DNA from 3 places in the Streptomyces rishiriensis genome. Region 3 is predicted to be linked to each of the others. Evidence: riboswitches for the same ligand, from Rfam matches in the RefSeq annotation. Region 3 holds a riboswitch; each other region holds the start of a gene.
The links. A riboswitch is a leader RNA that binds a small molecule or an ion and turns the genes downstream of it on or off. The one in region 3 is predicted to bind S-adenosylmethionine.
Positions count from the first base shown of each region.

Region 1 (9,933 bases), 1.5 Mb from region 3:
CCGGGTCGTACCGCACCGGCGCGCCCGGATAGGGGGCGTGGATGACCTGCCCGTTGCCGACGTACATGCCGACATGACTGGCGTCGGAGCGGTACGTGACGATGTCGCCGGGCCGGGCCTGGGAGAGCGGCACCCGCCGGCCCGCGTGCGCCTGGGCCTGCGAGGTGCGCGGCAGCGAGATCCCGGCCTGCGCGTACGACCACTGCACGAGGCCCGAACAGTCGAAGCCGGTCGGCCCGTTGGCGCCCCACACGTACGGCTTGCCGAGCGCGGAGCGGACGGCGGCCACGGCGGCGCCCGCGCGGCCGGAGGCCGGGACGTCGCCCGGGAGACCGGGCATGGCGTCGCGGCCGGAGCGCGAGGCCCGGTCGAAGGCGGCGCGTTCGGCGCCCGGCAGGGCGTTGAGCAGCTGCCGCGCCTCGGCGAGCTTCTGCTCCACGGTCCGCTTGTGCCGCACCACGGCCTCGCGGCTCTTCTCCAGCTCGGCGAGCTTGCCCGCGGCCTCGGCGCGCTCCTGGGCGAGTTCCCGCATGGCGCCCTGGAGTTCCCTCAGCTCGCCCGCCTGGTGGGCGGTGATCCGGTCGAGGACCGACGCCTTGGCGAGGTAGTCCTCCGGGTCGTCGGAGAACAGCAGCGCCAGGGAGGGGTCGAGGCCACCGGATCGGTACTGGGCCCCGGCCAGCGAACCGAGCTGCTCGCGCAGGCCGTTGATGCGCTCCTGCTGCCGGGCGATGTGGTCCTGGGCGGTACCGACCTGTCCCCGCAGGGTGTCGGCGCGTTCGTCGGCCGTGTTGTACGCCTCGGTGGCCTTCTCGGCCTCCTCGTAGAGACGGTCCACCTCGGCGCGGGTGTCGTCGTGCGGAGCGGCCGTGGCCGGTACGGCGGACACGGCGCCGATTGCGGCGGCCGCGACGGACAGCACGCTCAGGGCGCTGCAGGCGCCCCGGTCGAACCCGGACTGTGCAAGGCGGCGATGGGACCCCACGGGAAGCCGCGCTCCTTCCACTGGCGGACAGGGAAACGCGGCAGACAGTAGCCCCGCGGTGGGGGGTCGGCCAAAGACCTCGGAGGCAACGCACAGTGACGCCCCGCCGCTGACGCAGGTCACCGGCGGGGCGTGGGGTCACATCTCGTTGTCATGATTCGCCCGTTCGGGCGGCTTGGTGTCCCGGTCCAGGGTCCGATCAGATCCGGACGCCGAACTGGAACGGCATGTTGTTGATCGACTCGTAGCGCACGACCGTGCCGGAGCGCGGGGCGTGCAGCACCTGGCCGTTGCCCGCGTAGAAGCCGACGTGGTGCTGGTCGCCGTAGAAGATGACCAGGTCGCCGACCTTGAGGGCGCTCTGGGAGTAGATGCGCGTTCCGGCGTTCGCCTGGGCCTGCGAGGTGCGCGGGATGGCGACGCCGGCCTGGGCGTAGGCCCAGGAGGTCAGACCCGAGCAGTCGTACGAGGCGGTGCCGGTGGCGCCGTAGACATAGGGCTTGCCGAGCTGGCTCTGGGCGGCCTGGAAGGCGGCCATGGCCCGGCCGGAACCCGCCGGGGCGTCGCCGAGGTCCACGCGGTCGCCGGCGTCGCGGCTGGCGCGGGCGTCGGCGGCGGCGAGGGACGCCTGCTCCTTGGCCGTCAGCGTGTTGAGGAGCTTGCGCGCCTCGGCGAGCTTGCCCTGGACTTCCTTCTTCTTCTTGCCCAGTTCGGTGCGGGTGGAGGCGAGGTCCTTGAGCTTCGTGGAGGCCTCGCTGCGCTCCTGGGCGAGCTCGCGCTGCTTCTCCTGGATCTTCTTCAGCGCCTCGACCTGCTGGGCGCTGAGCTGGTCGGCGGTGGACGCCTTGTCCAGGAAGTCGTCGGGGTCCGAGGAGAGGAGCAGCTGCACGGAGGAGTCGATGGACCCGGTGCGGTACTGGGCGGCCGCCGCCAGACCCATGGAGTCACGCAGCTCATTGAGCTCCGCCTGCCCCCGGGCGACGTTGTCCTGGATGGTGGAGATCTCCTTCTGGAGCTTCTCCTGCTTCTCCTGGGCCCCGTTGTACTTCTCGGTGGCCTGCTCCGCCTCTTCGTAGAGCTTGTCGACCTTGGTCTTGACCTCGTCCTTGGTGAGCTTCTCGGCGGGCGCCGCGTTGGCTGCCTGAGAGCTCAGAACGACGGCAGCGGCGGCTGCGGTGGTCAGCACGGTCACACGTGCGCGACTCGGCTGCTTCGGTCGACGGTGGGACGCCACGGAGACGGGCTCCTTCTTTTGAGTGATCACCCGTGTGGAGATTCGAGCCCTGACCTTAGTGACCTCGCCGTGATCAGTTCAAATCCTCAGGAGAAAAAAACCCATCACGCAACGCAGTTTTTTCAATCAACTCACATGCAGTCATGCTCGATTGACGCTACGTTGCGTGACGATCCAGCCAATTCAGGCATTGTGCACGCAACTTCGACGTTCAGGACAGTCGCTTCAGAAGCACCGCGGAAGCCACCGGTCGGGCACCCGCCTTGGCGATCCCGTCGGCCACCTCGCGGTCGGTCGAGGCGACGATGACCGGCCGGCCCGGCGGCTCGGCCCGCACCAGCTGACGGATCAGCTCGTCGGCCGTGACACCCGGCTTGGAGAACAGCACCCGCACCCCGCGCGGCGGCGCGAGCAGCACCGGAGCGACCAGTTCGGCCCCGTCGAAGACGCAGGTGACCTCGGCGCCCGTCTGCGCGGCGAGCTGCGAGAGCTGTCCGAGGAGCCGGAGCCGCTGCTTCTCCAACGGCATCTGGGGATACCCGGTCTTGGTGACGTTGTAGCCGTCGACGACGAGATGGGCCTGGGGCAGCGCGAGCAACTGGTCGAGAATGGCCGGATCGTTCTCCGACAGAGCGCGGGTGGCGATGTCCTTCGGGGTCATTCGTCCCGGTTCGACCGCGTCGACGGTCTCCGCCGGACGCACCGACACCGGCGGCAACGCCAGTTCCCGCCGCAGCCCTTGGGCCGCGTCGAGCACCGTGTCCAGCAGCAGCCTCAGCCGCACGTCCTCGACACTGCGGCCCTCGCGGGCCGCCCGCCGGCTGGCCTCCAGGGCCGCCTCCACCTCGCCGAGCCGTGCCTTCAGCCGCCGGGACTCGCTCTCCGCGGCGGACACCCGGGCCTGCCCCTCGGTGCGCACGGTCTCCAGCTCGCCGCGCACCTTGCGCAACGCGGCCTCGCCCCGCTTGACGTCACTGAGGGCCGAGCGCAGCTTGCGATGGAGCGACTCCGCTTCCTTCTTCGCCGCGTCCAGTTCGGCACGCAGCCCCTCGGTACCGGTCCGGGTCTGCTCACGGGCCCGGTCCAGCTCCTCGCGCAACCGCTCCAGCTCGGCCCGGCTCTCCTCGCCGGCGCGCTCGGCGTCCGCCCGCTGGGCCTCCTCGCCGGCCGCGGTGACCAGCTTCACCCAGCCGACGGGCCGCAGCACATAGGCCGCGGCCGCCACTTCGTGCGGGTCCGCGGCCGGGGTCGACGAGCCGGAGTCGAGGGCGCCGGCGAGTTCCGGCTGGGCCTCTCTGAACTTCTCGGCGATGCGCTGCCGGAAGAGCGGATCGGTCTCCAGCGCGGCCGCCATCGCGTTGCCCGCGAACTTCGCCCGCCGGTTCGGCGCGAAGCGGGCGTACTGCCGCAACTGGACGGGCAGTTCACCGACGGTCAGCCCGCCGAAGCCGTCGGAGACGATCTGCACGACCCTGCGCCGCACACCGTCCGGCAGCGGACGGTCGAGCATCTCGGCGGCGCCGTCGCCCGGCCCCCCGCCTGCGCTCTCCACCATCCGTCACACCCCAATACTGTGCGGGCCTCCCCCGCTCTCGACTTCGCTCGAGCGGGGGACCCCGTCGTCAGGAACCGGCGCCCGGCCGATCCACGAGTTCTACCTGGTCCACCGCGTTGCACCAGCGGCACCGCACCGACTCGATGGTCTCACTGACCACGTCGCGCTCCTCGACCTTCGGCTCACCGGCGAGGTCGAGGTGCACGTACTCGACGACCTTCGACGAGCGCGTCACGTCGAACCGCGTGAGATTGCCGCAGAGCGTGCAGCGCCACCGCGTCGCGGCGGTCGGCAGGGGAACCGTCATCGTGGCTTTCCACTTCCTTCTGGTGTCGTGCTCGCGGTCGCCGGGGTCGGGCCGGAGGCTCCCCCGCGTGTATGGCTCGTAACCCTACGGCCTGGCGGGTACTCGCCGCCCACCCGTCCGCGGCGGCGAGGCGGTCCGGACGAGCGCGTCCGGTTACGTCATGCTTTGTACCCATGATCGGCAACTGGAACGGGACGGTCGGCAGGGCGGTCCGCAACCGCCCGGCGCCGGTCCTCTGCACACTGATCGCCCTGTGCTGCCTGGTCTTCCTGATCGGGCCCGCCTCGGGCTTCAATCCCGTGTACGGCTCCGGCGACGAGCTGCTGGCCGCGCAGCGGGCCTACTTCCGGCGCTGGGGGGTGGTGCCCGCCGAGCTCTTCGAAGGCGCGCCACGGGCCGCCCTCACCCCGGCCACGGCCCTCTTCGTCCACGGCAGCTGGGTACACCTGCTGGGCAACATGCTCTTCCTCTACGTCTTCGGAACGATGACCGAGGACCGGATGGGCCGCGTCGAGTTCACGCTCTTCTACCTCGGCTGCGGCTACCTGGCCCTGCTGGGCTACGCCGCCGCCAACACCGGGTCGGCACAGTCCCTGGTCGGCGCCTCCGGGGCGATCTCCGCGGTCCTCGGGGCGTTTCTGTACCTGTTCCCCCGGGCCCGGGTGACCAGTCTTCTGCCGTTCCTGTTCTTCCTGCCGCTGCGCTTCCCCGCCTGGGTCGTGCTGCCCTTCTGGGCGGCCCTCCAGTGGGTGGCGGCGGGACGGGCCGCCCAGGGGCCGGGGGTGGCCTACCTGGCGCACCTCGTCGGCTTCGGCCTGGGGCTGCTCTACGCGTGGGCCCGTTTCGGGACGAAGAAGGGCCACAGGGGCGGCCCCGGAGGGGCGGCGGCGGGAGACGGGCGGGCGACTAGAGTGAAGTCCGCCCCAGCCCCGGCCCCCGAGGGAGAGAACCAGCCGTGATCACCGCGATCGTCCTCATCAAGACCAGCGTGGACCGGATTCCCGAGATCGCGGAGCGGATCGCTTCGCTGGACTCCGTCAGCGAGGTCTTCTCCGTCACCGGGACGTACGACCTGATCGCCATGGTGCGGGTGAAGGAGCACGAGGACCTGGCCGAGGTCATCCCGGGCAGCATCAGCAAGATCCCCGGGGTGGAGGGCACGGACACGCACGTCGCCTTCCGTACCTACTCCCAGCACGACCTGGAGGCGGCGTTCGCGATCGGGCTGGACTCCTGACCGGCTGACCACCGCCTCCGGCGGACCGTCGCTCACACCGCGGGCACGCAGCGGCCGTCCTCCGTCCGGTACTGCCACCGCGCGCCGTCGCTCACCAGTTCGCGCACCGCGTTCACGAAGCGGTCCACGTGCTCGTCCGGTGTCCCCGCGCCGAAGCTCACCCGGATCGCGTTGAGGGACTTCTCGCCGGGAGCCGCCTCGGGGGCGCCGCACTCGCCCTGGCTCTGGGGCTCGCTGCCCAGCAGCGTGCGGACCAGCGGGTGGGCGCAGAAGAGGCCGTCGCGGACCCCGATGCCGTACTCGGCGGAGAGCGCGGCGGCGAAGTGGGAGCTGTTCCAGCCCTCGACGACGAAGGAGATCACGCCGACCCGCGGCGCGTCGTCGCCGAACAGCGACAGCACCTTCACCTGCGGCACTCCGGCCAGACCCTCCCGCACCTTCGCGATCAGGTACTCCTCCCGGGCGACCAGCCTGTCGAAGCCCGCCTCGGCGAGGGCCTTGCACGCCGAGGCGATGGAGTAGGCGCCGATCACGTTCGGGGAGCCGGCCTCGTGGCGGGCGGCGCTCTCGTGCCACTCCACGTCCACTCCCCCGTCCTCGCGCCGGGTGACCTTGCGGCTGGCGCCGCCGCCCGCGAGGTACGGGTCGGCCGCCACCAGCCAGTCCGCGCGGCCGGCCAGCACGCCGGAGCCGAAGGGCGCGTACAGCTTGTGACCGGAGAAGGCCACCCAGTCGACGTCCAGGTCCCGCACGGACACCGGGTGGTGCGGGGCCAGCTGGGCGGCGTCCAGGACGATCCGGGCGCCGTGCGCGTGCGCGGCGGCCGCCAGCTCGCGGACCGGCCACAGCTCGCCGGTGACGTTCGAGGCGCCGGTGACGCAGACCAGGGCGGGGCCGTGGGGGTCACGGCCGGCCAGGGCCCGCTCCAGCGTCTCGACGGCCTGGCGCGGGGTGCGCGGGGCGTCGAGGTAGGTGACCCGCGCGTCCTGCCAGGGCAGCAGCGAGGCGTGGTGCTCCGTCTCGAAGACGAAGACCTCGCAGTCCGCGGGGAGGGCCCGCGCCAGCAGGTTGAGGGAGTCCGTCGTCGAGCGGGTGAAGACCAGCTGGTCGTCGGAGCGGCAGTCCAGGAACTCGGCCACCGTCCTGCGGGCGTTCTCGAAGAGGTCCGTGGACAGCTGCGAAAGGTAGCCGGCGCCCCGGTGGACGCTGCCGTAGTACGGGGCGTAGGCCGCCACGTCGTCCCAGACGCGCTGGAGGGCGGGGGCGCTGGCCGCGTAGTCGAGCGCGGCGTAGGCGACCTCGCCGCCCGTCACGAGCGGAACCGTGACATCACTGCCGAGAACGGGCAGCGGAGCACAAACGGTACGGGCGGCGGCAGCGGTGGAGACAGACATGGGGAACTCCCGTGAGAGGCAAGGACGAACCACCGTGCGAGCGGGCATGGCTCGAGCACGGAGGAAGGTGAAAGGGGGTGCGGAGGCGGGGCTCTACGCCCTATCGCATTCGCTTGCTCACAGAAGGCTCCCTCGAACGACCAGGACCCCTGGTGGTGCTCACTCAGAAGAGTGCGAGGGGTCCGCGCTTGCCGTAGACCTCGCTGCCTACGGCCTGGTCTTCACCCGGGGCACCCCGCCACGGACGGAGGGTTGCCGGACAGTCGGCCGGGGCCTCATGACTGTCACTCATGACCTGGTACAGGAACGTACGTGAAGGGGGAGCCGCCCCGCAACCCGTGTCCGGATCGCGGGACGGCCGTCGGTGGTGCCGTGGCGCTACGCGTTGGTGGCGGCGACCCAGCGGTCCAGCGCCCGTTTGGCCGCACCCGAGTCGATCGACTCGGCCGCCCTGTCCATGCCGCCGCGCAGCTGCTCGGCAAGGGTCCCGGAGCCCGGCTCCAGGGCCACCAGCGCCGCCGCCGAGTTCAGGAGCACGGCGTCCCGCACCGGGCCGCTCTCGCCCTCCAGGAGGCGACGGGCGACCTCCGCGTTGAACGACGGGTCCCCGCCCCGCAGGGCCTCGACCGGGACCAGCTCGAGCCCGACGTCGCGCGGATCGAAGGTCTCCTCGGTGACCTTGCCGTCACGGACGACCCACACATGGGACGTGGCCGTCGTGGTCAGCTCGTCGAGGCCGTCGTCACCCCGGAAGACCAGGGACGAGTTGCCGCGCTCGGCGAAGACGCCCGCGACCACCGGCGCCATCCGCGGGTCCGCGACCCCGACCGCCTGGGCCCGCACCTTGGCGGGGTTGGTCAGCGGGCCGAGCACGTTGAACACCGTGCGGATGCCCAACTGACCGCGCGCGGCGCCCACATGACGCAGCGCCGGGTGGAACTTGATCGCGAAGCAGAAGGTGATCCCGGCCTCCTGGGCCACCTCGGCCACCCGGCGCGGGGTCAGCTCCAGATTGACGCCCAGCTTCTCCAGGACGTCCGAGGCGCCGGACGCGGAGGAGGCGGCCCGGTTGCCGTGCTTGACCACCGTGGCGCCCGAGCCGGCCACGACGATCGCCGACATCGTGGAGATGTTGACCGTCTTCGCACCGTCGCCGCCCGTGCCGACGATGTCGACGGTCTGGCCGGGCACCTCGATCAGGTTGGCGTGCTCGTACATCGCCCGGACGAGCCCGTTGATCTCGGCGACGGTCTCACCCTTGGCCCGCAGCGCCACCACGAACCCGGCGATCTGCGCGTCGGTCGCCTCGCCGCGCATGATCCGGTCCAGCGCCCAGAAGGTGGCGTCGGCGTCCTGGTCGCGTCCGTACAGCAGACCGTTCAGCACCTCGGGCCAGGAACGGCCCGCCGCGGTGTCGCCTCCAGCGGGGGTCACAGCGCTCATAGCCGCTCCTGGGTGTGTCGTCGTGTGCGTCGGGTGCCGTCGTGCGCCTCGTCACGAGGTGCACCCCACCCTATCCAGCCCGTGGGCACGGCAAAGGGCCCCGTCCGAAGACCGGACGGGGCCCTTTCCTGCGGCGTGGCGACGCCTCAGCGATCAGTGGTGGCCGTGGCCGCTCGTGATCTCCTTGTACTCCTCCACGGTGGGCTTCGAAATCTGCTGGTCCTCACCGAAGTACGCGCCGCTGATCTTGGCGCGGAGCTTCTCCTTGCCCGTCACCTTGCGCTCGACGCCGTTCTCGTCGACGGCGGCGCCGATCGCGGCCGGCTCGTACTGCTCGTGCGCCGTGAGGGTGTGCAGCTGCTCCTGGCTGAGCGGCTCGTGGATCTCGATGAACTCACCGTGCGGCAGGCGCTTGATGGTGCCGGTCTCGCGACCGTGCAGCACCTTGTCCCGGTCCCGGCGCTGAAGGCCGAGGCAGATCCGCTTGGTGGCGATGTACGCGATGACCGGTCCGGCGATGAAGAAGATCCGGACGAACCAGGTGATCGAGTTGATCGACAGGTGGAAGTGGGTGGCCCAGAGGTCGTTGCCACCACCGACCAGCATGATCATGTACATCGTGACCCAGCCGACGCCCAGCGCGGTGCGCGTCGGGGCGTTGCGCGGCCGGTCCAGGATGTGGTGCTCGCGCTTGTCGCCCGTGACCCACGACTCGATGAACGGGTAGAGAGCGAGGATCGCGAGGAGGACACCGAACAGCACCAGCGGGATGAACACGCCCAGGACCAGGGTGTGGCCCCAGAGGTTGATCTCCCAGCCCGGCATGAAGCGGATCAGGCCCTCGGCGAAGCCCATGTACCAGTCGGGCTGGGCGCCGGTGGACACCTGGTCCGGACGGTAGGGGCCCATGGCCCAGATCGGGTTGATCTGCGCGATGCCCGCGATGACCGCGATGGCACCGAAGACCAGGAAGAAGAAGCCTCCGGCCTTGGCCATGTACACCGGCAGCAGCGGCATGCCGACGACGTTCTTGTTGCTCTTTCCGGGGCCCGCGAACTGCGTGTGCTTGTGGTAGAAGACCAGGATCAGGTGGCCGACCACCAGGCCGAGCATGATGCCCGGCAGCAGCAGGATGTGGATCGAGTAGAACCGCGCCACGAAGTCGTGACCGGGGAACTCCCCGCCGAACAGGAACATCGAGATGTACGTGCCGACGATGGGCATCGACAGGATCGCGCCCTGGGTGAAGCGGACACCGGTGCCGGAGAGCAGGTCGTCCGGGAGCGAGTAACCGGTGAAACCGGTGAACATGCCCAGGACGAACAGCAGGAATCCGAACAGCCAGTTGATCTCACGCGGCTTGCGGAACGCGCCCGTGAAGAACACCCGCATCATGTGCACGAACATGCCGGCGAGGAAGATCAGCGCCGCCCAGTGGTGGATCTGCCGGATGAGCAGACCGCCGCGCACGTCGAAGGAGATGTGCAGCGTCGAGCTGAACGCCTCCGACATCAGCTGTCCCTGCAGCGGGACGTAGCTGCCGTGGTACTCCACCTCGTTCATCGACGGGTGGAAGAACAGCGTCAGGTACACACCCGTGAGGATGATGATGATGAAGCTGTAGAGGCAGATCTCACCCAGCATGAACGACCAGTGGTCGGGGAAGATCTTGCGCATGTTGGCCTTGGCGAGGGTGTAGATCCCCAGCCGGCCGTCGGCCCAGTCGGCGATCCGCTCGCCGGCCGGGGCCTTCCCGCGCTCGCGGGAGTCGTTGCTCT
Region 1 covers NZ_JAUSWV010000002.1:2,420,105-2,430,037, forward strand. Annotated here, with positions in the region: gene QF030_RS13285 (C40 family peptidase) at 1-985, opposite strand, end outside; gene QF030_RS13290 (C40 family peptidase) at 1,185-2,219, opposite strand; gene QF030_RS13295 (NYN domain-containing protein) at 2,431-3,774, opposite strand; gene QF030_RS13300 (hypothetical protein) at 3,842-4,081, opposite strand; gene QF030_RS13305 (rhomboid family intramembrane serine protease) at 4,255-5,040, shown strand; gene QF030_RS13310 (Lrp/AsnC family transcriptional regulator) at 5,037-5,318, shown strand; gene QF030_RS13315 (aminotransferase class V-fold PLP-dependent enzyme) at 5,351-6,712, opposite strand; SAM riboswitch class IV at 6,892-7,008, opposite strand; gene trpD (anthranilate phosphoribosyltransferase) at 7,091-8,155, opposite strand; gene qcrB (cytochrome bc1 complex cytochrome b subunit) at 8,309-9,933, opposite strand, start outside.
Region 1: another riboswitch for S-adenosylmethionine. It lies ahead of QF030_RS13315 (aminotransferase class V-fold PLP-dependent enzyme); the one in region 3 lies ahead of thrC (threonine synthase).

Region 2 (9,933 bases), 3.8 Mb from region 3:
CGCGGCCAACTGCTCCAGGATCCGGTCCGCCGGCCCGACCACGTCCGGCGCGAACAGGGTCCGGTTGCTGCCCTGCGGAGCCAGAGTGCGCGCGTGCCGTCCGGCGGCGTATGCCCGGTACCGCGCACGGGTGGCGGCGTCGGCGCTGTCGAACGGCACGATCACCCGCCCCAGCGCCACCCGCGCCGGACGGGCGGCGGGCACCCCGCGCCGGTACTCGGAGAGCAGGGCGAGCTGGGCCGTGGTGAAGTCGTCGGTGCCCTCACCGGTGACGATGTTGCCGCTCAGCAGGTTCAGGCCGTGTGCCGCGGCCCACCGGGCGGAACGCAGGCTGCCGCCTCCGTACCAGACGCGGTCCAGCAGGCCCGGGTCGTGCGGCTGCAGCCGTGGCCGCTGGGTGTTGCCCGGTGACCGGATCACGGTGTCCGGGCCCCCGAGGTAGTCCCCCCGCAGGTTGTCGATGACGCGGGCGATCCTCCCGTACGACAGGTCGAAGTCGCGCCAGTCCCCGTCGTACACGAGATCGCCGAGCAGTTCGGCGTGCGGCATGCCGGTGCTGAACCCGGCCTGAAGTCTGCCGCGGGAGAGCACGTCCGCCAGCGCCAGGTCCTCGGCCAGTCGGAACGGGCTCTCGTACCCGATCGGGATGACCGCGGTGCCCAGCTCGACCCGCTCGGTCCGCTGGCCCGCCGCCGCGAGGAACACCGCGGCCGATGCCACCCCGTGTTCGAGATGGCGCTGCCGGACCCAGGCGCCGTCGAATCCGATCCGTTCGCCGTACTCGAACAGTTGAAGCGTCTCCTCCAGACCGGTGTAGGGATCGTCGTCGGCGAAGTTGCCCGGGGTGAGAAAGGCCAGCGAGGTGATGGAGGGAGTGCTCATACGGTGCCAGTCCTCGGTGTCGGGGTCGGCTCACCGGTGCTCGGTGCTCGGTGCTCGGTGCTCGGTGCTCGGTGTTCAGTGATCGGCGGTCGGCGGCCGGTGCTCGATGGTCAGGAGCCGCCCCGCTCGCGGGGGATCCTCTCCCCGGCCTCGACCGGCACGGGCAGCCGGTTCTCCGCGGGCGGCAGCGGGCAGGTGGCCAGATCGGTGTAGGCGCACGGCAGGTTCGCCGCCCGGTTGAAGTCCAGAACGACCGTGCCGTCGGCGGCGGGTGCGTCCAGCGTGAGCGCCCGGTTGGCCGCGTAGGTGGTGACCCCGGAGGTCGCGTCGGTGAACAGCACGAGCAGACTCCCCGGGCCGTGACCGGGGAACGCGGTCAGCGCCAGCGGACGCCCGTCCAGCTTGAACTCGACCCGGCCGGGCGCGTCGTACACGTGCTCCAGACCCTCGACCGCCGCCCCCACGGTCGTCGGCCGGGGCTCGTCGAACGCCGTGTATCGGCCGGTCACCACCCAGCGGGGGTGCGGGGCGTAGGCCGGTGTGCCCGTGAAGCCGGTGCGCAGCGGTGTGTCCGGGTGCCGGGGCCGGATGATGTCCTGCCCGCCGCGCTTGGCCACCTCGATGACGGCGTCGCCCCACACGGCGTCGACCCCGCCGCGCTCCGGGATCACCCCGAAGCGGTGCTCGCCGCGGACGGCGGTTCCGTCGACGACCAGTTCCTCGCCTTCGTCGAGGACCACGACGATCCCGTCGGCGCCGGTCGACCAGGCTCCCGGCGCGTCCGGGAAGCGCTCGGGCCGGTCGCTCAGCCAGTGCAGGCCGGTGATCGCGAGGAAACCGTGCGGGTCGGCGAGCCGTGCCTCCTGCCGCTGATGCCACTCCTGCCAGTCGTGGACGAACTCCTCGAGTTCCGCCGACGTGTGCTGAACGGTCACAGGTGCTCCTTCGGTTGGTGCGGCCGGTCCCCGGCCGACGCGTGGCGCCCGCCGGGGATCGCCGCGAGCAGTTCGCGGGTGTAGTCGTGGCGGGGGCGGGTGAACAGGTCCTCGGCGGTGCCCGTCTCGACGACGCGGCCGGACCGCATGACAGCGACCTGATGGGCGATCTGGCGCACGACGGCCAGGTCGTGCGAGATGAACAGGTACGCCACTCCGGTGTCGGCCTGGAGTTCGGCGAGCAGGTCGAGCACCTGTGCCTGGACGGACACGTCGAGCGCGGACACCGGTTCGTCGCACACCACCAGGTCGGGCGAGAGCGCGAGGGCACGGGCGATCGCGACGCGCTGCCGCTGCCCGCCGGACAGTTCCGCCGGGCGACGCTCCAGCACCGAGCCGGGCAGCGCCACCCGGTCGAGCAGCTCCCGGGCGCGGGCGAGCCGGGAGGCACGGTCGCCGACCCGGAAGGCGCGCAGCGGCTCGGTGATCACTTCGCCGATCGAGAACCGCGGATCCAGCGAGGCGTACGGGTTCTGATAGACGAGCTGGGCCCGCCGGCGCAGTTGCCTGGCCGCTGCCCCGCGGGCGGTCGTGACGTCGGCGCCGTCGAACCACACGCTTCCGGAGGTCGGGTCGACCAGCCGCAGCACCAGGCGGGCGGTGGTGGACTTCCCCGAGCCGGATTCGCCGACCAGGGCCAGTGTCCGGCCGCGGTGCACCGTGAGACTGACGTCGTCGACCGCGCGCAGGGTGCGGGCCGCGCCTGCGGCGGCGGGCAGCCGGAACTCCTTGACCAGGTTGCGGGCCTCCACCAGCGGTGCCTCGCCGGGGGCCGGCGCGGTCACCGATGTGACGGTGCGCGGCCGGGCCGTGGAGAGACTGGGCGCGGCGGCCAGCAACCGCCGGGTGTACGCGTGCTGCGGGTTCTCCAGGACGTCCCGGGTGGGCCCTGCCTCGACGACCCGGCCCCCGGCCATGACCACGATCCGCTGCGCCCGGTCGGCGGCCACGCCGAGATCGTGCGTCACCAGCAGCACGGCGGTGCCGGACTCCTCGGTGAGGTGCTGGAGGTGGTCGAGGATCACCCGCTGAACGGTGACGTCGAGGGCGCTGGTCGGCTCGTCGGCGATGATCAGCTGCGGCTTGGCGGCGATGGCGACCGCGATCAGGGCCCGTTGACGCATCCCGCCCGACAGTTCGTGCGGGTACTGCCGGGCGCGCGTGGCCGCGTCGGGCAGCCCCGCCTGGTCCAGGATCGCGATCGCGGCCGACGGAGCGGAGCGGCGGGTCGCCAGCCCGTGGATCCGCAGCACCTCGGCGACCTGCTCACCGACGCGTTTGACGGGGTTCAGCGACACCGTCGGGTCCTGCGGCACCAGACCGATCCGCGCGCCGCGTACGGCACGCAGCTCCCGCTCCGACAGTGCGGTGAGGTCGTGCCGGCCGAAGCGGACCGTCCCGGCGTCGATGCCGCCGTTGGCCGCCAGCAGCCGGGTGATCGCGTGCGCGGTCGTGCTCTTCCCGGAACCCGACTCGCCGACCACCGCGGTGACCTGCCCGGGCCACACGTCGAGGTCCACGCCGCGTACCGCGTGCACGGTGCCGCCGCGGGTGCGGTAGGACACCGACAGGCCGCGTACCTGTAGCAACGCGGGCTCGTCGTCCGAAGCTTCGGCCCGCTGGACCTCGTCCGCGGCAGCCTCGTCGGTCGCGGCTCCGTCGGGTGCGAACTCGTCGGTCGCGGCTCCGTCGGCAGTGGCCCGACCGGTCGGACTGTGGCCGTTCGCGCTGTGGCTGATGACGGGCCGGTCGGGCACGGGCCGGTCGGGCACGGGCTGGGCGGTGGTGGCCTCGCGGGTCACGGGTTCTCCTCCTCTCTCGGGTGCGTCCGTCTCGGGTTCTCCCGTCACGGTCAGGTCCGTCTCCGGTTTGTTCGTCACGCTCACGTATGTCGCGGGTTCGTCCGTCCCGGGTCGGTTCGTCGGGCCGGTCATCGCTGCCGGGCCCATTCGCCGTCCAGCGCCCGCGCGAGGCGGTTGGTGGCGAGGCCCGTCGCCGCGATCGCCAGTCCGGGCAGCGCGGTGAGCCACCAGGCGTTGGCCAGGTAGTTGCGCCCGTCCGAGATCAACGTGCCCCACTCCGGCGCCGGTGGAGGCGCCCCGTAACCGAGGAAGCTGAGTGACGACACGGCGAGGATGGCGGCGCCGAACTCGAGGGTGGCCAGCACGATCACCGGGCCCGCCGCGTTGGGCAGTACGTGCCGTCCCAGCACCGAGTACCAGCGGGCCCCGCAGGAGCGGGAGGCCTCGACGAAGACCGCCTGGCGCACCCGCAGCACCTCGGCCCGGGTCACCCGGGCGAAGCCGGCCACGCTGGCGATGCCGACCGCGACCGCCACCTTCACCGTGCCGTAGCCCAGCGCGGTGACCAGGGCCAGGGACAGGAACAGCGAGGGGATCGACAGCAGTACGTCGACGAAGCGCATCAGCACGTCCTCGACCCAGCGGCCCACGAACCCGGCGACCAGGCCGATGAGACCGCCGACCACGAACGCGAACCCGACCGCGATCAGGGTCGCCTTCAGCGACAGCTGGGCGCCGTGCACCACGCGCGAGAACACGTCACGTCCCAGCTCGTCGGTGCCGAACCAGTGCCCGCCGCTGGGGCTTCGGAAGTTCTCCGCAGGCACGCCGTGCAGCGGGTCCTGTGAAGTGAACAGCCCTGGCCAGAAAGCGGCCAGCACCACCAGCACCAGCACCAGGACCGAGGCCAGCAGCCCGGGCCTGCGCAGCAGGAACCTCAGGAACCGTCTCGGTCCGGAGCCGGGACCGGCATTCGCGGGTCCCGGCTCCGCACCGGGATCCAACGGTCGGGCCAGGCCGGCCGCTCCGACCGTTTCGGCCGCTCCCGTCGCTGCTCCGGGTGCGTCCGTTCCCTCTGCGCCGTCGGCTCCGGCGGCGACACCGTCGGCAAGTGTCCGGCTCATGCGGGGCGCACCTTCCTGCTCGCCGCCACCACGATCCGCGGGTCGAGCAGCGGGTAGACGAGATCGACGATCAGATTGGCCGTCACGAAGATCAGCGCCCCGAACACCACGACGCCCTGGACCAGCGGGATGTCCTGGACGGTGACCGCGGCGGCGGTCACCCGGCCCAGGCCGTCGCGGGAGAACACCGACTCGACGACGACCGAGCCGGCGATCAGCTGGCCGGCCAGCAGTCCTACGACCGTCAGCGCGGGCAGCGAGGCGTTGCGCAGCGCGTGCCGCAGATGGATCCGCAGCCGGCCGGCGCCCTTGGCCCGGGCGGTCTCCACATAGGCCTGGTCCAGCGCCGTGAGCAGGCTCTTGGCCAGCACCTGCGCCACCAGGGCGCCGGTCGGGACGGCCAGGGTCACCGCGGGCAGGACCAGGCCCCGCAGCCCGTCGTTGCCGAACGCCGGGAACAGCCGCGTCCGGAAGGAGAACAGCTCGACGAGCACCAGCCCGACCCAGAACGTCGGTACCGACACCCCCAGCGGGGGCAACGACAGCAGCAGCTGCCGCAGCCATCGCCGGGTGGTGTAGGTCGCCAGCACGGCGAGCCCGCCGCCGAGGACCACCGCGAGCAGCAGCGCCGCCCCGGTCAGCTGGAGGGTCTGCGGCAGCGCGTCGGCCAGCGTCGAGGTCACCGGTCGGCCGGTGGACACCGAGTCGCCGAAGTCACCGCGTACCGCCCTGCCGAGGTAGTCGGCATACTGCGCGAGAACCGGTTTGTCGAAGCCGTACTCGTGCCGCAGCGACGCGAGTTGGGCGGGATCGACCTGCCCGGTGTCCGCTCCCGCGCCGGCCATCGCCGAGACGGGATCTCCGGGCAGGTAGTCCAGCACGAGGAAGGACAACGTGTAGGCCGCCCACAGCACTCCGAGGGCCTGCGCGAGCCGCTTGGCCACATAGGGACGCATGCCGGCCGCTACCCGATCCAGGTGTCGTGCAGCTGGATCCGGCTGGAGGCGTCGAAGTCGAGGTCGTGCACCTTCTTCGCCACCCCCAGTTGGGTCTGCAGCTCCACCACGGGCACGGCGTAGGCGTTCCGCACGATCAACTGCTGTGCCTGGGCGACCAGTTGCTTGCGCTTCGCCGCGTCGGTCGTCGCGGCCTGCTGGGTCAGCGCGGAGTCGAGCGGGCCGGCCGGCAGGTGGTAGAAGTTGGCCAGCCGGGTGGAGTACGAGCTGCGCAGGATGTCCGGGTCGGCGCGGGTCACGTTGCCCCACACCGCGTCGAAGTCGCCGGACTGGAGAGTCGGCGAGAACTGCGCGATCTGGAGCTGCTTGAGCACCACCTCCACGCCGACGGCCTTGAGCTGCTGCTGGATCAGTTCCAGGGCGGGCTGGTTGGTGGCCGCGTTGGCGAACCACTTGACGGTCAGGCTCAGCCTCTTGCCGTCCTTGACCCGGACGCCGTCGCCGTCCGCCTTCCAACCGGCCGAGTCCAGGAGGGACTTCGCCCTGGCCGCGTCGAAGGCCAGGTCCGAGCCGAGATCGGTGTGGTCCGGTGTGGTGCGCGCCAGGATGCTGGTCGCCGGCTCGGTGCCGGTCGGGAACACGGCGTCGACGATCTGCTGCCGGTCGATGGCGAACAGGATCGCCTGGCGCACCTTCGCGTCCTTCAGGAGCGGCCGGGAGTTGTTGAGTCCCAGGTTGAACACCACACCCGGGTTGGCTCGTTGCTGGAGGTTCACGGCGCCGCCCCGCAGCGCCGCCTCGTTGGCCCTGCCGACGCTGCCGATCGCGTCCACCTGGCCGGACTGGAGGCTGCCGGTGCGCACACCCGCCTCGGGCACCACCTTGAACACCAGCTTGTCCAGGTATGCCGCGCCCTGTTTGGTCCACAGCGAGGAACCCCAGGCGTACTCGGCGCGCCTGGCCAGGGTGATCGACTGGTTCTGCACATAGCCGTTCAGCTCGAACGGCCCGGATCCGACCACTCCCTTGCTGCACTTCTCCTGGGGGCTCCTGCGCACGCTCGCCGACGATTCGATGCCGAGCGAGTGGGTGGCCGTGGCCTGGAGGAACTGCGCGTTGGGCTGCTTGAACCTCACCCGCACCGTGAGCGGGTCGACGGCGGTGGTGCTCTCCACACCGCTCAGGTACCCCTGGGCGAGGGTGGCCAGGGCGCCCAGCTTCGGCACCGCGTCGAAGTTCTCCTTGACCACCTGGGCGGTCAGCGGCGATCCGTCGCTGAACGTGACTCCGGATCTCAGGTGGAACGTGAACGTCGTGGTGTCGGAGCTGACCTCCCAGCTCTTCGCGAGCCACGGCACGATCTTGCCGGTCTTGGGGTCCTGGTCCGTCAGGGAGTCGACGATCTGACGCAGGGAGTAGATGGTGTCGTTGCTGCCCACCTGCTGGGGATCGACGCAGCCGGCGTCGGAGCTCACCGCGAAGGTCAGGGTGCCACCCGACTTGGGGCGGCCGCCCTCGCCGCTCGAACTGCCGCTGCCGCTCGACGAGCAGGCGCTGAGCAGCAGGCTGCTGGTCACGAGTGCGGCGAGCGCCGCCCACCGGGGGGTACGGGAATCCGGATGTGCTGTCACGGAATGGTTCTCCTACTCCAGGGTCACCGCACACATGCCGGTGCCGGACGCGGCCATGGGGATGCGCGGAGGGTGCCGGCCCCGCACAGGGGTCGGCACTGCTCAGAACTGTTCAGGGGAGGGATGCCGACGCCGGTGGCGGATCGACCGTGGCGGATCGACGGGCGGCGACGGCGAGGTGACCGCGCCGTGGCGGAGGTCAGCCTGCGAGGTCGGGCGTGGTCAGCCCTGACACAGACAGCTGGCGGAACGGCGCAGGTCGATGTGGCGTCGGCGCGAGAATCCGCAGAACAGGGCCGCGGTCGCGATCGAGGCGCTCAGGTTGCCGCTGTGCCGCACGCTGGTCCTCCCCGTCTCAGGCCCCTGAACCGGGGCCACGCGCTTGCAGAGTCGGTGACCCTGCCGGGCTTTCACCTGGAGCACCCCACCGCGGAAGGAGGGTTGCCGGTCAGCTAGCCAGGGCTCGTTGCTGACACTCGATGCCGGGGCCGATCTTACGGAGTGCTGAGATTATCCGTCAATATCGGTAGGAGAGTTGCACGGCTCCGCCGCACGGGTCGTGACAGCCGGTGCGGCGGAGCGGCATCGGGGCCGACCGGCGGCCCGTCCGGTGACGGTCGGTACGCCGGCGTGGGGGTTGTTACGGCTTGCGGGCGAGGCCGCCGTGTTCGGCGATGACGGCCGGAGCCGGGGAGGTGACCTCCGGGCGCCACAGGGGGACCGGGACGACTCCGGGCTCCAGGAGCTCGAGTCCGTCGAAGTACGCCGTGATCTCCTCGACGGTGCGCAGGTTGTACGGGACGGCGCCGCTCTCGTTGTAGGCGTCCTGGGCCGCCTCGAAGACCGGGTCGATGCCTCGCGAGCCGTCGTTGACGGAGAGGTAGCTGCCGGACGGCAGTGCCGCCATCAGGCGGGTGACGATGGAGCGGGCCTGGTCGTGGTCGGCGACGTGGCCAAGGATGTTGCTGAGGATGAGCGCGGTGGGACGGCTGAAGTCCAGTGTCTCGGCGGCGCTCGCCAGGATGCGCTCCGGTTCCAGCACATTGGCGTCGACGTACGAGGTCGCGCCCTCCGCGGTGGAGTAGAGCAGGGCACGGGCGTGGGCCAGGACCAGCGGATCGTTGTCGACGTAGACGATCCTGGTCTCGGGGGCGAGCCGCTGGGCGACCTCGTGGGTGTTCTCGGCGGTCGGCAGGCCGGTTCCGACGTCCAGGAACTGCCGGACGCCCGCCTCGGAGACCAGGTACGTGATGTTGCGGCGCAGGAACGCCCGGCTGCTGCGGGCGATGGTGACGATGCCCGGGAACACGGCGGTGTAGGCGTCACCGGCCTGCTCGTCGACGGGGTAGTTGTCCTTCCCGCCCAGCCAGTAGTTCCAGATGCGGGCCGAGTGCGGCACCGAGGTGTCGATCTTCTGAGGTGCCGCTGATCCGGGCGTGGTCACATCGTCGTCGGTCATGAGGGGTGTCCGTCTTTCAGCCGAGGCGTGGGCAGTTCGAGCCACAACCTACGTCCCAACGACCCCGTGACGTACATCCGTTCACATTTTCGGCGGGTTCGAACAGTGCTCTCACCGGAACGTCCGGGTGCGCATGGCCACGCTCCGCCGTCGATGACGGCCGTGCCGGTGGCGTGACCGCCGTGACGGTGGGCACCGCGCGGACCGGTTGCTCCTGCTGCGCGGCAACAGGGCCTCGGGCCGGCGGGGTGCGGTCGTCGGCTGCGGCCGTACCGGAAGGCGCGTGCCGGAGCCGGCGGCGCAGGGACGACGGCAGCGCGCCCTGCGCGTCGCCGTCCCAGGGCTCGCCGGCGGCCGCCGCGTCCACGGTGCGCGCGAGGCGGGTGATCTCCTGGTCGAGGTCGGCGTCGCGGGACTCGGCCGGACCGTCGCCGCAGAGCTCCGGCAGGGCGGGATCCGGCACGTCCGGCACGGTCTCCTCGTAGCCGCCCGCCCCGGGTCCGAGGGGCGGCCCAGCCCCGGTCGGCCCGACCGGCGCCGTGCGGCGTCCGGGCCACGCGGCACGGGGGCGTTCGCGTCACCCGTCCCCGTAAGGAAACCCGTGCCTGCGGTCGTCCTCGCCGAAAGCCTGTTGAGATACCGGGCCGACTTGGGAAGGGTCTGCCGTTATGGAGTTCTTCTGCTACCACCGTGACCGGCCCGACTCCGCCGCCCTGCGCGACGAGCTGCTGGAGAAGCACTGGTCCTACATGGACGGGTACGCCGCGCAGATGATCGCCCGGGGACCGACCTTCGCCGCCGCCGACGGCACGCCCACCGGCAGTGTGCACGTCGTCGACCTCCCGGATGCCGCCGCCGCCCGCGCGTTCGCCTTCGACGAGCCCAACTACCAGGCCGGTGTCTACCGGGACGTGCTGCTGCGCCGGTGGCACAACCTGCTGGGGCGCACCATGTGGGACTTCCCCGGTGGCCGGACCGGTGGCGACCGGTACCTGGTGCTCGGTCTCGGCCCGGAGCGGGACGCCGGCCTCGATGTGCCGGCCGACCGCGACGAGCTGATCGCGTACGGCCCGCTGCTGTCCGA
Region 2 covers NZ_JAUSWV010000002.1:7,755,479-7,765,411, forward strand. Annotated here, with positions in the region: gene QF030_RS36790 (LLM class flavin-dependent oxidoreductase) at 1-882, opposite strand, end outside; gene QF030_RS36795 (DUF1684 domain-containing protein) at 993-1,817, opposite strand; gene QF030_RS36800 (dipeptide ABC transporter ATP-binding protein) at 1,814-3,466, opposite strand; gene QF030_RS36805 (ABC transporter permease) at 3,808-4,803, opposite strand; gene QF030_RS36810 (ABC transporter permease) at 4,800-5,759, opposite strand; gene QF030_RS36815 (ABC transporter substrate-binding protein) at 5,768-7,390, opposite strand; gene QF030_RS40695 (putative leader peptide) at 7,613-7,804, opposite strand; SAM riboswitch class IV at 7,764-7,874, opposite strand; gene QF030_RS36820 (SAM-dependent methyltransferase) at 8,031-8,849, opposite strand; gene QF030_RS36825 (hypothetical protein) at 8,866-9,312, opposite strand; gene QF030_RS36830 (YciI family protein) at 9,518-9,933, shown strand, end outside.
Region 2: another riboswitch for S-adenosylmethionine. It lies ahead of QF030_RS36815 (ABC transporter substrate-binding protein); the one in region 3 lies ahead of thrC (threonine synthase).

Region 3 (9,933 bases):
GGGTCGGGAGGGGGTGGGACTCAGCTGAGGGTGCGCAGCGCGGCGGCGTCGAAGGGCTTCAGCTCGTCGAGGCGTCCGTCGAGCACCTTGGCCGCCCACTCCGGGTCCTGGAGCAGCGCACGCCCCACGGCCACCATGTCGAACTCGTCGCGCTCCAGCCGGTCGAGGAGGTCGTCGATCCCCTTGACCGGGGCGCCCTCGCCCGCGAAGCCCTTGACGAAGTCGCCGTCCAGGCCCACCGAGCCGACCGTGATGGTGGGCTTGCCGGTGAGCTTCTTCGTCCAGCCCGCGAGGTTGAGGTCCGAACCGTCGAACTCCGGGAGCCAGTAGCGGCGGGTGGAGGCGTGGAAGGCGTCGACGCCGGCGGCGGCGAGCGGGGCGAGGATGGCCTCCAGCTCCTCCGGCGTCTCGGCGAGTCGCGCCCGGTACACCTCCTGCTTCCACTGCGAGTAGCGGAAGATGACCGGGAAATCGGCCGAGACGGTCTCCCGCACCGCGGCCACGACCTCGGCGGCGAACTTCGCACGGGCCACGGCGTCGCCGCCGTAGGCGTCGGTGCGGCGGTTGGTGCCGGCCCACAGGAACTGGTCGATGAGGTAGCCGTGGGCTCCGTGCAGCTCGACGCCGTCGAAGCCGATGCGCTCGGCGGCGGCCGCGGCCTCGGCGAACGCGCCGATGACGTCGTCCAGGTCACGCTGGGTCATCGCCTTGCCGGTGCCCTCGGTTCCGTCGACACGGATACCGGAGGGGCCGACGGCGGGCGCGTCCGCGTACGGCGGCTCGCCCTGCTTGCGCACCATCCCGATGTGCCACAGCTGCGGCACGATCGTTCCGCCGCCCGCGTGCACGGCCTCCGCGACCTTCGCCCAGCCCGCGAGCTGCTCCGCACCGTGGAACCGCGGCACCCGGTCGCTCTGCCCCGCGGACTCGTGCCCGACGTACGTCCCTTCGGTGACGATGAGTCCGACACCGGCGGCGGCCCGACGGCCGTAGTACGACACGACGTCCTCGCCGGGAATGCCGTCCGGGGAGAACATGCGCGTCATGGGCGCCATGGCGATGCGGTTAGGGACGGTGAGTCCGTTGATGGACACCGGGCGGGAAAGGATCTCGGCGGCGCGCGAAGCGGCGGGCGAGGTGATGCTCACGTGGGGGGCTCCTCGGGACGAAAGACCAGTTGGTATGTGCACACGCATTGAGTGCCTATCCCACTGAAACCCCACGGTCCTCCGAGCCATTCCGCGCCCCGGGAGACAGGTCCTGTGATCCCGGCCACGCGGTCCGGCTGCCCGACATGGCGCCATGCCGAAGCCTTGGCCGCCGCCCCCTCCCTGCTCTCGCCCTCCGAGCTGGAACGGTCCTCCGTCGTCGCCGACAACACGATGAACCGGGAGCGCGGCCTCACCGGCGTCAACAGCTACGCCGGTGAACTCGGCGTCGACCTCCCGGCCCACCTGGCGCACCGCCCCGCCCCCCGGCCCCGACTACACGGGCCGGCCCGCCATCGCCTCGTACTACACCGCCTCCTGACCGACGGCCGCCTGCCGGGAACGGGTGTCCCGGTTCAGCCGGCGCACCCTCTCCCGCAGCACGTCACCCGGCGCCGCCGCTTCCACGTCCTCCGGCAGACAGTCCCACTCCCGCCCGCCACCCACCGGCCGCAGCACCACCCGATCCTCCAGCCGTTCCATGACCTCCCCCACCCGCCCGCTCCTCGCGTCCCGGACGTACACCCCGCTCACGCGCCCGCCCCCGCCCCGCGCAGCGCCGCGGCCAGCCGAGAGGCCACGCCCAGGTTGCAGCGGCCCAGGTCCACCAGGGCGTACGGGTCCCCGTGCGCGCCCGAGACCGGGTCGATCCGCAACGACGGCAGGACGATCCCCACCTCGTGCAGGGCGGCCCGCAACTGATCCACAGCTTCCTGAACCGTCCGCGCGGGCCGCTCACCCGTTGTCGTCTCCATCTCGCCCATTCCTCCACGCTGAGTGTTCCCTTTCACCACACAGCGTGGCGACCACACCCCTAACCTGGCCAGATACGGCGTCCCAACAAACCCACCTGTGTGACAGGGAGTCGCCATGCCAGGACCGAAGGACCTCGATCCGTCATCGTCCCCGCGAGCGTTACTGGGCGCGGAATTGCGGCACGCACGCGAGCAGCAGGGCCTCAGCCAGACCGAACTGGGCGAGCCGCTCTTCGTCAGCGGTTCGTTCATCGGCCAGTTGGAGGCCGGGACAAGGCGCATGCAGCTCGAATACGCCGTCCACATAGACGAGATCCTGGGCACGGGCGGCTTCTTCGTCCGCAACTGCCAGGCGCTGGCCAAGTCGAAGTACCCGGACCATTTCGCGGAGGCGGCGGAGGCGGAGGCGATCGCCGTAACGATCAAGGAGTACGCGCAGATGCTGATCCCAGGGCTTCTGCAGACGAAGGGATACGCCGCTGCGGTGTTCCGCGCGTACAAGCCGACCGCTCCCGCCACCGAGATCGGCGAATCGGTGGCTGCCCGCCTCGAACGGGCGCATGTCCTCGACGACCCAACAACGCCGTTGTTGTGGGCGATCCTCGATGAAGCGGTGCTCCACCGGATGGTGGGCGGAGGGCCAGTGATGGCGGAGGCACTCCGTCACGTGGCGGAGCTGATCCGCAAGCATCGGATCATCGTTCAGGTACTGCCGTTCGGTTCCGGTGCACACGCGTCGATGACCGGCGCCCTGAAACTCATGGAGTTCGAGGACGCTCCCCCGCTCTCTTTCGTCGAGGGCCCGGACATGGGAAGGCTGCTGGACGATCCGGCCACCGTCGCCCGCCACACCCTGACGTTCAACCTGCTCCAGGCAACGGCGCTTTCCCCGCAGGATTCACTGGCTCTGCTGGAGTCGGTGGCGCAGGATTACGAGCATGGACAACCGCAGCCGTGAGTACGACCTGAGCACCGCCACCTGGCACAAGTCCAGCTACAGCGGCGGAGAGGGCGGCAACTGCCTGGAGGTCGCCCCCGGCCACCCCACCCTCGTCCCCGTCCGGGACTCCAAAACCCCCCTCGGCCCGAAGCTCGCGTTCCGGGCCGAAGCATGGGCCGCGTTCGTGGAGAACCTCAAGGACAACTGATCCACACCGGCCCCGAAGCTCAAGCGCCCAGCTCCGAGCCCTCTTTGCATGGATCGGTAGGAGGGTCCCAACCCACCCTCCCACCCGGCGAGTTGACGTGGAGCGACCGACTTGCCACGGAAGGTCACCACCCCCTAGCGTGCGCATAACGAAACAGCCCCCGCCAGGTGCGCCAACACCTGCGGGGGCTTGACCTACAAGATCGAAAGCAGTCGATCCGTGGCTGACGCCAAGCTTAGTGCCGCCTCCCCGCTCGCGCACGTATCCCCGCACCCGATGGCCAATCCGGGTTACGGAAAGCGCGCCGCGCCGGGACAACTCCCCCGCACCAGGAACGACTTCGCGCACCTCCCGCCCCGCGAAGCGGCCATCGCCGCATATCTCGACCGGCTGCCCGACGGTACGGACATCTCCGTGAAGACGCTGGCCAAGCAGCTCCCGTACGGTCAGTGCGCCCTGCGCACAGCCCTCAACCGCATCCAGCAGGCCGGGCACTTGAGGCGAGGCCGGGAACGTATGGCGACCGCTTCGGGCGAGTCGCGCTGGATCACCCGAACGTGGTTCACCCGTACCGCACGTGACGACGGCTGGTGGGCGACGTTCACGCGAGGTGACGTACCGGAGGAGTCGGCGGACCCCGAACGAGCCCGGGCCGCCACCCGCTCCCGCGCCCACGTCCTCCTCGCCGCCCTCGGCCGCACAGCCCCCGTCCTCTCGCTCTCCGCCGCCGACTGCGCGCGGCTCGCCCCGCTGGTGGAGGAGTGGTTCGCGCGGGGAGCCACCGAGGAGACGCTCACCGCCGCCCTGACCGCAGGACTGCCCACTCCCGTCCACAGCCCGGCGGCCCTGCTGCGCCGCCGCCTGACGGACAAGCTCCCACCGGAGCCGCCTGTCCCACGCCCGCCCCGCCGGATGCTGGAGTGCGCGAAGTGCGGTCTCCCGGGCCGCTCGGAGTCCTTGCCCGGCGGCCTGTGCGGCGGCTGCCGGGGCGAGTGCGGACCCGCTCACCCCCCGGCGCCGGTACCCACCTCGACCGTCCACGCCCATGCGGCGGGCATCCGAGCCGCGATGTCCCGGAGACACCCGGAAAGGACAGCAGCATCCCGGTGATCAGCGAACCGGAAGAGCTTCGGCGGATGCGGGACGAGGCCGACGCCGACGAAGCGCGGGCTCGTGAGGCGGCGCCGTCCGGCCTGTCGATGTCGTACGACGCGTTCGTGCACCGGTTGGGGACGGAGGGACCACCGGGGGCCGTACGCAGCACCTGACGCCCCTCGCCGCGATCTCGGCACCCCGGAAACGCCCGAGGGCGGCACCCCCCGTTTCCGGGAAGTGCCGCCCTCGGCGTGAAGGACAGGCGATCAACCGTCAGGTCGATCAGAAGTCCATGTCACCGCCGGGCATACCGCCACCGGCAGGCGCGGCGGACTTCTCCGGCTTGTCGGCGATGACGGCCTCGGTGGTGAGGAACAGCGCGGCGATGGAGGCGGCGTTCTGCAGGGCAGAGCGCGTGACCTTCGCCGGGTCGATGATGCCTTCGGCGATCATGTCGACGTACTCGCCGGTCGCGGCGTTCAGGCCGTGACCGATGGGCAGGTTGCGGACCTTCTCGACGACGACGCCACCCTCGAGACCACCGTTGACGGCGATCTGCTTGAGCGGGGCCTCGAGCGCGATGCGCACGGCGTTGGCGCCGGTCGCCTCGTCACCCTCGAGTTCCAGCTTCTCGAAGACGGCGGACGCCTGGATGAGCGCAACGCCACCACCGGCGACGATGCCCTCCTCGACGGCGGCCTTCGCGTTGCGGACGGCGTCCTCGATGCGGTGCTTGCGCTCCTTGAGCTCCACCTCGGTGGCGGCGCCGGCCTTGATGACCGCGACACCTCCGGCGAGCTTCGCCAGGCGCTCCTGCAGCTTCTCGCGGTCGTAGTCCGAGTCGCTGTTCTCGATCTCGGCGCGGATCTGGTTGACCCGGCCGGCGACCTGGTCCGAGGACCCGGCACCGTCGACGATGGTGGTCTCGTCCTTGGTGATGACGACCTTGCGGGCCTTGCCGAGCAGGTCGATGGTCGTGTTCTCGAGCTTGAGACCGACCTCCTCGGAGATGACCTCGCCACCGGTGAGGATGGCGATGTCGTTCAGCATCGCCTTGCGGCGGTCGCCGAAGCCCGGGGCCTTGACCGCGACGGACTTGAAGGTGCCGCGGATCTTGTTGACGACCAGCGTCGACAGGGCCTCGCCCTCGACGTCCTCGGCGATGATCAGCAGCGGCTTGCCGCCCTGCATGACCTTCTCGAGGAGCGGGAGCAGGTCCTTGACGTTGGCGATCTTGGAGTTCGCGATCAGGATGTACGGGTCGTCGAGGACGGCCTCCATACGCTCCATGTCGGTGGCGAAGTACGCCGAGATGTAGCCCTTGTCGAAGCGCATACCCTCGGTGAGCTCCAGCTCCAGACCGAAGGTCTGGGACTCCTCGACGGTGATGACGCCTTCCTTGCCGACCTTGTCCATCGCCTCGGCGATGAGCTCGCCGATCTGGGTGTCGGCGGCGGAGATGGAGGCCGTGGAGGCGATCTGCTCCTTGGTCTCGACATCCTTGGCCTGCTCGAGCAGGGCACCGGAGACGGCCTCGACGGCCTTCTCGATCCCGCGCTTGAGGGCCATGGGGTTGGCGCCGGCGGCTACGTTGCGCAGGCCTTCCTTGACCAGGGCCTGGGCGAGGACGGTCGCGGTGGTCGTACCGTCACCGGCGACGTCGTCCGTCTTCTTGGCGACTTCCTTGACCAGCTCGGCGCCGATCTTCTCGTACGGGTCCTCGAGCTCGATCTCCTTGGCGATGGAAACACCATCGTTGGTGATCGTGGGTGCGCCCCACTTCTTCTCGAGGACGACGTTGCGGCCCTTGGGGCCGAGCGTCACCTTCACGGCGTCCGCGAGCTGGTTCATGCCGCGCTCGAGGCCGCGCCGTGCCTCCTCGTCGAACGCGATGATCTTGGCCATGTGAAGTGGTCCTCCCGGACTGGGGTGGATTGCTCCGGACCGCGCTGGCGCCCGCGACGGACGGCTCGCCGGCCTCGTGGTTCCTTGCCCCACCTGGCCTGCGGGCCTCACCGACCCGGTCCTCGTTGTCACTCTCACCTTCAGAGTGCTAACGCCAATGATTAGCACTCGACCCATGAGAGTGCAAGCGCCTCCGCCGGACCGGGCCCCTTCCGGACACCTCCCACGGGGGCCTCGCGGTCGCCGCCGGGCACCCCCGCGCAGTCCCGGGACAGACCGAAGGGCTCGCCCCCCGTGGGAGTGCGAGCCCTTCGTCAGTTGTACAGAAGAACGACGCTTTCAGTCGGCGCGTGCTTCAGCCGGTCGCGAGCCGGACCATGTCCGCCTGCGGCCCCTTCTGACCCTGCGAGATCTCGAAATCGACCCGCTGACCCTCTTCCAGGGTGCGGTAGCCGTCCATCTGAATCGCGCTGTAGTGGACGAAAACATCCGCACCACCGTCGACCGCGATGAAGCCGTACCCCTTCTCCGCGTTGAACCATTTGACGGTGCCCTGAGCCATGCCTAACTCCCCTATTACTGGCCCTTGCACAGATCCACACTTCGCGGATCCGGGTCAGACCTCACCCCCCGGTTGGCTTGGGGGCGTGCGCCGGAACGCGTCGACCGCGGCTGAATGTATCTGTCCAACTGCCGTCTGCAACAGGTCAGTCGGACGAGAATTCCGGACGTGCGGGATCCGGAATGTGGCGAGAATTCGCCTGAATTGAGGGCAAGTCGGGCCCTACATAAGCCGCAAAAGCCACGAAAGAGGCGCGCACATTGGCTGCTTCTTGTCGGGCGTGGGGCGGAGAGAAAAGACGCCGGATCCGTGGATCAGGACCGGGTTCCCCAACTGTACCGCGCTCAACCACATTGAATTGCCCCCTCCGCTTCTATCGCGGAGAGGGCAATTCGATGAACGCTCGGTAATCGCTGTTACCGACGGTTACTACCGATGGGTACTGAACACGGGTCAGCCGCCGGCGACGGCCGGGATGATCGAGACGCCCGCACCGTCCGGAGTCACCGTCTCCAGACCCTGCTCGAACCGGACGTCGTCGTCGTTCACGTACACGTTGACGAACCGGCGCAGCTTGCCCTGGTCGTCCAGGATCCGGGCGGCGATGCCGGTGTGGTTCTTCTCCAGATCGGAGACGACCTCGCCGAGGGTGCCGCCCTCGGCCTTCACCTCGGCGGCGCCACCCGTGTAGGTGCGGAGGATGGTGGGGATGCGGACGGTAACGCTCATGACTTTCGACCTCCGGTCAGGCGGAGCGCCCCCGAAGGGGCGCGGGGCTGCTGGATCGTGCGGCTGCCGCCGGGTGGGCTGCGACCAGCCCCGCGACCCGCGCACGGACATCAGATTCTCAGCCGAGACCCGCGTCCCGGAACGACTCCAGGTTCGGGCGGATGGTCGCGGTCAGACCGGTGCCGGCCACCGCGTCCAGCGTCTTCAGGCCGTCGCCGGTGTTCAGCACGACGGTGGTGAGCGTCGGGTCGAGAAGACCGTTCTCGATCAGCTTGCGCGTCACGCCCACCGTCACCCCGCCGGCGGTCTCCGCGAAGATGCCCTCGGTCCGCGCCAGCAGCTTGATGGCGTCGACGACCTGCTCGTCGTCCACGTCCTCCACCGCACCGCCGGTGCGCCGCGCGATGTCGAGGACGTACGGGCCGTCCGCCGGGTTGCCGATGGCCAGCGACTTGGCGATGGTGTTCGGCTTCTGGGGGCGGACCACGTCGTGCCCGGCCTTGTAGGCGACGGACACCGGGGAGCAGCCCTCGGCCTGCGCGCCGAAGATCTTGTACGGCCTGTCCTCGACGAGTCCGAGCTTGATCAGCTCCTGGAGACCCTTGTCGATCTTCGTCAGCTGGGAGCCGGAGGCGATCGGCACGACCAGCTGGTCCGGCAGCCGCCAGCCGAGCTGCTCGCAGATCTCGTACGCCAGCGTCTTGGAGCCCTCGGCGTAGTACGGCCGCAGGTTGACGTTGACGAAGCCCCAGCCCTCGCCCGCCGGGTCGCCGATGAGCTCGGAGCAGAAGCGGTTGACGTCGTCGTAGTTGCCCTCGATGCCGACGAGCTCGCCGCCGTAGATCGCGGCCATGACGACCTTGCCCTGCTCCAGGTCGTGCGGGATGAACACGCAGGACCGGAAGCCCGCCCGGGCGGCGGCGGCGCCGACGGCACCGGCCAGGTTGCCCGTGGAGGAGCAGGACAGAGTGGTGAATCCGAACGCGCGGGCGGCCTCGATGGCCTGGGCGACGACCCGGTCCTTGAAGGAGTGCGTCGGGTTGCCGGAGTCGTCCTTGACGAAGAGCTTGCCGGCGTCGACGCCCAGTTCACGGGCGAGGTTGTCGGCCTGGACGAGCTTGGTCCAACCAGGGTTGATGTTGGGCTGGTCGGCCACGTCCGCCGGGACGGGCAGCAGCGGCGCGTAGCGCCAGATGTTCGCGGGTCCCGCCTCGATGCGCTTGCGGAGCTCCTCCGTGTCGTAGGAGGAGAAGTCGTAGGCGATCTCGAGCGGGCCGAAACATTCCTCGCAGGCGAAGACCGGGCCGAGGGGCACGCGGTGTCCGCACTCGCGGCAGCTCAACGCAGTGGCCGGACCGAGGTCGACAGCAGAGGACGTCGTAGAGTCGGTGGTGCTTGCAACAGTCTGCGCAGCCATGTGAGGCGAGGCCCTTTCTCCTCATCTTTCTCACGACGCATCTCGCCGTGAGACGGATTTGGCACCTTCCCGAGCCGGGAGCCTCGCGGAGCGGTCACCACGTGGATCGGTGAGCGTTACGAGACCGGCTGGAGGGTTGCCGGGGCTTCATCGGGCCGTATCCCTCTGCCCCTCTGGATGAGCGGTATGAAGTTGTGAACGGGAGCGACCTCGGACATGCGATGGTCATCCGCGTTGTTCAAGACTGTAACCGAAGGCCAGGACAGTTGAGATAGTCGTCCGTACCGCGAGATGGATCACACGGTCACGTCCTGTGCACCCGGTGTGATCAAGACAGTGAGGAGCCGCAGACTGTGCTTCAAGAAACTGAGCGCTGGCTGGCCACCCGCTCCTGGTCCGCGACCGATCGTCCGCTGCACCGGATCCTGGCCGCGAAGCGCGCCACCAACCAGTCGGTGTCCGTCGTCCTGCCCGCGCTGAACGAGGAGGAGACGGTCGGTGACATCGTCGCGATCATCCGTCACGACCTCATGCACCAGGTCCCGCTCGTCGACGAGATCGTGGTCGTCGACTCGGGATCGACCGACCGCACGTCGGAGGTGGCCGCGGCGGCCGGCGCGCGGGTCGTCCACCGGGACGACATCCTGCCGCGGATACCGGCCGTGCCCGGCAAGGGCGAGGTCCTGTGGCGCTCCCTGCTGGTCACCACCGGGGACATCGTCTGTTTCATCGACGCCGATCTGAGGGAGTTCTCCTCGGACTTCGTCTCGGGGATCGTCGGCCCGCTGCTCACCGACCCCGGGGTGGACCTGGTCAAGGGCATGTACGACCGTCCGCTGGGCGGCGCGGCCGGCCAGGGCGGCCGGGTCACCGAGCTGATGGCCCGCCCGCTGCTCAACATGCACTGGCCGCAGCTGGCCGGGTTCGTGCAGCCGCTGGGCGGCGAGTACGCGGCCCGCCGCGGTCTGCTGGAGCAGCTGCCCTTCCCCGTCGGTTACGGCGTGGAGCTGGGCATGCTGGTCGACGCCCTGCACCTGGTGGGCCTGGACGCCCTCGCCCAGGTCGACATCGGCGTGCGCAAGCACCGTCACCAGGACGGACAGGCCCTGGGCCG
Region 3 covers NZ_JAUSWV010000002.1:3,921,866-3,931,798, forward strand. Annotated here, with positions in the region: gene QF030_RS19805 (NADH:flavin oxidoreductase) at 21-1,148, opposite strand; gene QF030_RS19810 (hypothetical protein) at 1,515-1,703, opposite strand; gene QF030_RS19815 (hypothetical protein) at 1,739-1,963, opposite strand; gene QF030_RS19820 (helix-turn-helix domain-containing protein) at 2,079-2,921, shown strand; gene QF030_RS19825 (DUF397 domain-containing protein) at 2,902-3,111, shown strand; gene QF030_RS19830 (hypothetical protein) at 3,388-4,221, shown strand; gene QF030_RS19835 (hypothetical protein) at 4,218-4,379, shown strand; gene groL (chaperonin GroEL) at 4,489-6,111, opposite strand; gene QF030_RS19845 (cold-shock protein) at 6,467-6,673, opposite strand; gene QF030_RS19850 (MoaD/ThiS family protein) at 7,127-7,402, opposite strand; gene thrC (threonine synthase) at 7,521-8,819, opposite strand; SAM riboswitch class I at 8,838-9,003, opposite strand; gene QF030_RS19860 (glucosyl-3-phosphoglycerate synthase) at 9,173-9,933, shown strand, end outside.